DNA from 2 places in the Streptomyces sp. NPDC043896 genome. Region 1 is predicted to be linked to the other one. Evidence: riboswitches for the same ligand, from Rfam matches in the RefSeq annotation. Region 1 holds a riboswitch; the other holds the start of a gene.

What was found. A riboswitch is a leader RNA that binds a small molecule or an ion and turns the genes downstream of it on or off. The one in region 1 is predicted to bind cyclic di-AMP.
Region 2: linked by a shared signal. The riboswitch ahead of AC069X_RS07045 (M23 family metallopeptidase) and the one ahead of AC069X_RS33315 (M23 family metallopeptidase) in region 1 are both predicted to bind cyclic di-AMP.

Annotation. Positions count from the first base shown of each region.
Region 1 covers NZ_JBWKEE010000031.1:45,817-49,450, forward strand. The annotation lists gene AC069X_RS33310 (SGNH/GDSL hydrolase family protein) at 55-840, opposite strand; gene AC069X_RS33315 (M23 family metallopeptidase) at 1,004-2,038, opposite strand; cyclic di-AMP (ydaO/yuaA leader) riboswitch at 2,043-2,204, opposite strand; gene AC069X_RS33320 (tyrosine-protein phosphatase) at 2,522-3,343, shown strand; gene AC069X_RS33325 (aspartate aminotransferase family protein) at 3,417-3,634, opposite strand, start outside.
Region 2 covers NZ_JBWKEE010000004.1:123,850-127,483, forward strand. The annotation lists gene AC069X_RS07035 (M16 family metallopeptidase) at 1-188, shown strand, start outside; gene AC069X_RS07040 (M16 family metallopeptidase) at 209-1,576, shown strand; cyclic di-AMP (ydaO/yuaA leader) riboswitch at 1,795-1,954, shown strand; gene AC069X_RS07045 (M23 family metallopeptidase) at 1,967-2,770, shown strand; gene AC069X_RS07050 (GntR family transcriptional regulator) at 2,994-3,634, shown strand, end outside.

The sequences.
Region 1 (3,634 bases):
CCCCGAGCCCGTGCCCGAGCCCGTACGGTCACCCCGCGCCCGGCACCCGTCGGCTCACAGCGGCAGCAGGTCCGGGCGCTTGGCCTCGACGTGGTCGCCCGAGGACTCCCCGCGCAGCCGGCGGCCGATCCAGGGGACCAGGTGCTCGCGCGCCCACTGGATGTTGTCCCGGGTCACGTCCACCGATCCGCGCGGCGGGACGGGCGGCCAGGGCTGGTCCGGGTCGGCCGGGACCTCGTACCCGAGGACCTGCGCGGCGCGCAGCGCGACGCGGGTGTGCCCCTCGGGCGAGAGGTGCAGCCGGTCGTCGTCCCAGGCGCGGCGGTCCTGGACGGTCTTGAGGGACCAGAGGTCGAGCACGGGGCAGCCGTAGCGGTCGGCGATGGCGCGGACGTGGACGTTGTACGTCGCGATCTTGCCCCGCAGGTGCTTGAGGACCGGAACGCCCCGGGTGTCGAAGCCGGTGGTGATCATCACGAGGCCGACGGAGTTCGTGAGGTCGGCGACGGCCGCCTCGAACCGCTCCGCGACGTCGTCCGGGTCGCTGCCGGGGCGGATGATGTCGTTGCCCCCCGCGCAGAAGGTGACGAGGTCGGGGGCGAGCTCCTTGGCTCTCGGGACCTGGTCGGCCACGATCTGGTCGAGGATCTTGCCCCGCACGGCCAGATTCGCGTACCGGAAGTCGTGTTCGTCGCGCTGATCGGCCAGGAGTACGGCGAGCCGGTCCGCCCAGCCGAGATACGAGTCCCCGGGTCCCGGGTCCCCGACGCCTTCGGTGAAGCTGTCCCCGATCGCCGCGTACGAGCCGATGGTCTTGAGTGTCGTCTTCGTCGCTGCCACGGAACGACATCCTTCACCTTGGCAACCAACCTACGCCAACGTAATGAGGGGTTGACGGACCGTGATCTATACCACGCGGGGGATAAGGAATAAGTACACGTGGGGCCGGGACCCCCCTCGGGTCCCGGCCCCACGCGTGTCAGGGTGCCGACGGCGGGTGCCGTCAGATGCTCACGCCCTTGGAGCGGAGGTAGGCGAGCGGGTCGATGTCCGAGCCGTAGGACTGGCCCGTGCGGATCTCGAAGTGGAGGTGCGGACCGGTCGAGTTGCCGGTCGAGCCGGAGAGTCCGATGGTCTGGCCGCCGGTGACGCTCTGGCCCGCCGAGACGGACAGCGAGGAGAGGTGGCCGTACTGGGAGTACTTGCCGTCGGCGTGCCGGATGACGACCTCGTTGCCGTACGCGCCGCCCCAGCCTGCGGAAACCACGGTGCCCGCGCCGACGGCCCGGACGGTGGTGCCGGTGCTCGCGATGAAGTCGACGCCGGTGTGGTAGCCGGAGGACCACATGGCGCCGGAGGCCCGGTACCGGGTGGAGACGCCGCCGGCGACGGGGGCGGTGAAGCCGGAGGCGGCCGCGGGAGCGGCGGCCTTCTCGCTCTTGGACGCGGCGCCGGAGCCCTGCGCGGCCGTGCCGCCGGAGGTGCGGGCGGGCTTGCCGGCGGTGCTCTTGCCCGAGCTCTTCGGCGCCTGCGCCTTGCCGCCCAGGCCCTCGGAGCCGGCCGGAGCACCACTGGAGGACTCCTCGGCCGGGGCCGCAGGTGCCTTCGGGGCGGGGGCCGCGTCCTGGCCGCCGACGAGGTTCAGCTTGAGGCCCGGGTGGATGAGGGACGGGTTCTCACCGACGGCCTCGCGGTTGTCGGCGTACAGCTGCTCCCAGCCGCCGTCGAGGTGGCGCTCGGCGGCGATCTTCGAGAGGTGGTCGCCCGCAACGACGGTGTAGACGGTGGTCGCGGCGGCGGGGGCCGCGGCCGGGACCGCCTCCGGAGCCGACGCGACGGACGCCGGCGTGGCGGGCGCCGACGTGGCGGGCGCCGACGTGGCGGGCGCCGACGTGGCGGGCGCGGCGGCGGGGGCGGCCTGGGCGCCGGCGGCTCCCATCAGCGGGAGCGCGAGGGCCGCCCCGCCGGTCCCGGCGACGGCGAAGCCGCGGGATATCGAACGGGACTTCGGACGGCGGTGCTTACCCTTTCCGGGCATGGCGAATTCCTCTCCGGCGCCTGCGAGGTGAGCTGTCGGGTTCGGACTGGAGATGTCCGGCCGTACGTGCGGTGCACGGTTCGGCTTCACCCCGAGCTGCGCCGGAAGTGCTCCGGAACAGCGGACTACCTGGTTCCCCCGCTCCTGCCGCGCGCGATGGTCGGGTGCGGTTCCCGGGCGGCGGCAGGATTAGGCGGTCCACCCGGATCGCTCGCGAAGGTAATCGAGTCGGCCACCGGGCAACAAGCCGCGAATTCCCTGACGGAATCGCAGATATGGGGGATCAACGGAATTCCGGTCACCCTGTGTCCATTCCGCACCATCAACAACCGCCCTCACAAGGCAATTCGGTTCTTGCGATCAGGCACGCACGGTCACCGTATGATCTGGCTCACGGCGCTCGGCCCGATCTCGCCTCCACGTATGGCAAGTTGTTCCCAACCGGACCAATTCGGACACCACAGACCAAGCGGAGGAGTACACGTGACCCAGCAGATACCCCAGCCCCTTCCGGCGGCCCCCGACCCGGGTGCGGAGCTGACCGGAGTGCGCAACTTCCGTGACGTGGGCGGGCTGCCGACCACGGACGGACGGAGGGTCAGGCCGGGACGACTGTTTCGAAGCGGACATCTCGCACATGCCACCGAAACCGACGCAGAGTTCCTCGCCTCGCTGGGGCTGCACACCGTCTTCGACTTCCGCAACGGAGCCGACCAGGCCCTGGAGGGACCTGACGTCGAACTGCCGGGCGTGCGCAACGTGAACATCCCGCTGACGGACCCCGCCGACGGCCGGGAGTTCTGGAAGATGGTCCGCGACGGCGAGCTCGACCAGCTCCGCGGCCTCCTCGGCGAGGGCAGGGCCGCCGCCCGCATGACCGACTCCTACCGCACGATCATCCGCACCCGCACGGCCGAACACGGCCGCGTCCTGCACGCGCTCGCGCTGGACAGCGTGCCGGCGCTGATGCACTGCGCCGCGGGCAAGGACCGGGCGGGACTGTCGGTCGCGGTGACCCTGCTCGCGCTGGGCGTGGAACGCGAGGCCATCGTGGCCGACTACCTGAAGTCCAACGCCCCCCACAACCGCTACCGGGTGCGCCGGGGCAGCGACGCGCCCGAGGCCCGCTCCCCCGAGGTGATGGAGCTGCTGGCGCCGCTGTTCGACGCCCGCGCGGAGTACCTGCTCGCCGCCTTCGCGGTCGTCGACGAGCAGTGGGGCGGGGTGGAGCGCTACCTGGCCGAGGGCCTCGCACTGGCACCCGAGTCCCTGGACCGGCTGCGGGACCGGCTCCTCGAAGGCTGACCCCGGACGGCGCGACCGGCCCCGGGCGGCCGGAGGGGGCCCGTGCGGGCCCCCTCCGGCGGCGCCACCCGGTTCAGCGGTTGCCGACCGCCTGCTTCACCAGGGTCCGGCCGAAGTCCCACATCAGCCCTCCCCCGCCGTGCGCCTCGTCCATGACCTCCCGGAAGGCCCCCACGAACCGCTCCACGTCGGCCTCGTCCACGATCAGCGGCGGGATGAGCTTGATGACCTCCAGGTGGTCCCCGGAGACCTGCGTCAGGATCCGGTGCCGGCTCAGCAGCGGCACCACGA
Region 2 (3,634 bases), on a different contig from region 1:
TCGGCGACCCCCAGCTCGCCCTGACCGCCGTCCAGCGGGTGCTGGACGTCACCGCCGAGGAGGTGCAGGCCGTGGCCGCGGCCCGGCTGCGCCCCGACAACCGCGCGGTGCTGGTCTACGAGCCGCTGGGCGGCGCCGAGGCCCACGAGACCGAGCAGCACGACGAGAACGAAGGGGCGGAGCAGTGAGCGACACCGCAGCCGTCACGATGACCTTCCACCCGCGGCCGGAGGCCGGCGAGGCGAAGCCGTGGGCCTTCCCGGCCCCCGAGCGCGCCACGCTCCCCAACGGCCTGACCCTGCTGCGCTGCCACCGCCCCGGCCAGCAGGTCGTGGCGGTCGAGGTCAACCTCGCCGCGCCGCTGGACGCCGAGCCCGAGGGCCTCGACGGCGTGGCCACGATCATGGCCCGCGCCCTGTCCGAGGGCACCGACAAGCACTCCGCCGAGGAGTTCGCCGCCGAGCTGGAGCGCTGCGGCGCCACGCTCGACGCCCACGCCGACCACCCCGGCCTGCGGGTCTCCCTGGAGGTCCCGGCCTCCCGGCTGCCCAAGGCCCTCGCGCTGCTCGCCGAGGCCCTGAGCGCGCCCGCCTTCGCCGACGGCGAGGTCGACCGGCTGGTGCGCAACCGGCTCGACGAGATCCCGCACGAGCTGGCCAACCCGCAGCGCCGCGCCGCCAAGGAGCTCTCCAAGGAGCTCTTCCCGGCGACGCTGCGCATGTCCCGCCCGCGCCAGGGCACCGAGGAGACGGTCGCGCGGATCGACTCCGGGGCCGTACGCGCCTTCTACGAGGCCCACGTGCGCCCCTCCACCGCCACCGCGGTGGTGGTCGGCGACCTGACCGGGATCGACCTGGACGCCCTCCTGGCGGACACCCTGGGCGCCTGGACCGGCGACACCGCCGCGCCCCGCCCCGTCCAGCCGGTGACGGCCGACGACACGGGCCGCGTGGTCATCGTGGACCGGCCGGGCGCCGTCCAGACGCAGCTGCTGATCGGCCGGATCGGGCCGGACCGGCACGACATCGTCTGGGCCCCGCAGGTGCTCGGCACCTACTGCCTCGGCGGCACCCTCACCTCCCGCCTGGACAAGGTGCTGCGCGAGGAGAAGGGCTACACCTACGGCGTGCGGGCCTTCGGCCAGGTGCTGCGTTCCACCGCCGACGGCAAGGGCGCCTCGATGCTCGCCATCAGCGGCTCCGTGGACACCCCCAACACCGGTCCGGCGCTGGAGGACCTGTGGAAGGTGCTGCGCACCCTCGCGGAGGGCGGACTCACCGACGCCGAGCGGGATGTGGCGGTGCAGAACCTGGTGGGCGTGGCCCCCCTGAAGTTCGAGACGGCCGCCTCCGTCGCGGGCACGCTCGCCGACCAGGTGGAGCAGGAGCTGCCGGACGACTACCAGGCGCGGCTGTACGCGCGGCTCGCCGAAACCGGTACGGCGGAGGCCACTTCGGCCGTGGTGAACGCCTTCCCGGTGGACCGTCTGGTCACCATCCTGGTGGGCGACGCGGCGCAGATCGAGGAGCCGGTCCTGGCGCTCGGGATCGGTGAGGTCACCGTCGTCTCCAACTGAGCGGCGCGAGACCCGAGACGGGCCGGAAACCGGCCCGTTTCCAGGGGGCTCCGGTGGAACATCCACCGGAGCCCCCTTTGTCCGTTTTGGTGGCGTGGTTGCAGGTATGCGGTGTGGCGTACGCAACAAAAGCGCTCGTCTGTTTGGCGATTGACTGATGATCCGCCTAGCGTCGGCCGTGCTGTTCGTCAGTTTGTACCCGCCGCAACCGCGGCACCGGACAGCGATCGCCGAGTCCCCGTCAGGCGCGAGCCTGGGGAGCCGGGGACCCACATGAGTCCCTGGGGTGAATCGGACCCTCTCGCAAGAGGAGGCCCGTAGGAGACCTTCCTGCTCCGAACCCGTCAGCTAACCCGGTAGGCGAGAGGGAAGGAAAGGATCACCCCCTTCATGGCGTTTGGCAGTCGTGCCGCCGGTTCTGGTAAGCACCGTGGTTCCAGCCGTCTGAGCCGCAAGACCGCCGGCTACGCCGGCATCGCCGCCCTCGCCACCACGGGCGTGGTCGGCACCCTGGCCGCTCCGGCCTTCGCGGCGGACAACAGCAGCGCCCCGTCCATGGAGGACACCGGTCAGAACGCGATCGTCGTCGCCGACGGTCTGCAGGACGACATCGAGGTCCAGGCCGCCACGCAGCAGAGCGCCGCCGAGGCCGCCGCCGCGCAGGCGCAGGCCGAGGCCGAGGCGAAGCAGCGGGCCGCCGAGGCCAAGCGCGTCGCCGAGGCCCAGGAGAAGGCCGAGCGCGAGGCCGCCGAGAAGGCCGCCAAGGAAGAGGCCCGCAAGCGCCTCAACACCTTCGTCTCCCCCATCGAGGGCTCGTACGTCAGCACCTCGTACGGCGCGGGCGGCGGCATGTGGTCCTCCGGCAGCCACACGGGCATCGACTTCCACGCCGACTCCGGCACCTCCGTGCGCGCGGTGGGCGCGGGTACCGTCGTCGAGGCCGGCTGGGGCGGCGCCTACGGCAACAACGTGGTGATCCGCCACAACGACGGCACGTACACCCAGTACGGCCACCTGAACTCGCTGAGCGTCTCCGCCGGCCAGACCGTCGCCCCGGGCCAGCAGATCGGCCTGTCGGGCTCCACCGGCAACTCCAGCGGCCCGCACCTGCACTTCGAGGCCCGTACCGGCGCCACGTACGGCACGGACATCAACCCGCTGGCCTACCTGCGCAGCCACGGCGTGGGCATCTGACCCGCAGCACGCGCTTCACCGAAGAAGGCCCCGGCTCACCGAGCCGGGGCCTTCTCCGTCGTTCCGGCACTCCGCTCGCCGCGTCCGCCGCCTCTCTCCGGCCACGGGCCGTGGCGCCGTCGGCCGTTTCCGATTTCCGGGCTTCTCCGGGGATTGTCGTGTGTTGCAATAGAGTCGCAGTGCGGCCACGATAAACCGAATCGAAACCAGCGGAGGTCCGGCCTTGCGTATTCCGGCGCATTCGGTGTGCACAGCGATCCGCGACGACATCGTCTCCGGATTCTTCGGGCCGGGCAGCCGGCTGACCGAGGAGGTGCTCGCCCGCCGCTACGGGGTCTCGCGCGTCCCCGTCCGCGAGGCGCTGAGGACGCTGGAGTCCGAGGGGTTCGTCACCACGCGGCGGCACGCGGGCGCCTGCGTGGCCGAGCCGACCCGGCAGGAGGCCGCCGACCTCCTGGAGCTGCGCGTGCTGCTGGAGCCGCTCGCCGCCTCCCGGGCCGCCCGCCGGCGCACGGACGCCCACCTGAAGGTGCTGCGCGGCCTGGTCAGGCTGGGCCGGGACCGGGCCGAGCGGGCCCAGGGGGAGGACCTGCGGGCCCTGGGGGGCTGGTTCCACGAGACCCTGGCCCAGGCCTCGGGCAGCCCGGGGCTGATCACCCTGCTGACCCAGACCCGGCGCAAGATCGCCTGGATGTACGTGGTCGAGGCCCCGGCGCAGCCCGTGGAGTCCTGGGCGGAGCACGGCGCGATCGTGGACGCGGTCGCGCGCGGGGACGCGGAGCGGGCCAGGACCCTGACCGCGCTGCACGCGCAGCGGGCCGCCGAGGCGCACCGGCCGCGGGTGAGGAATCCGCAACCTGCCGT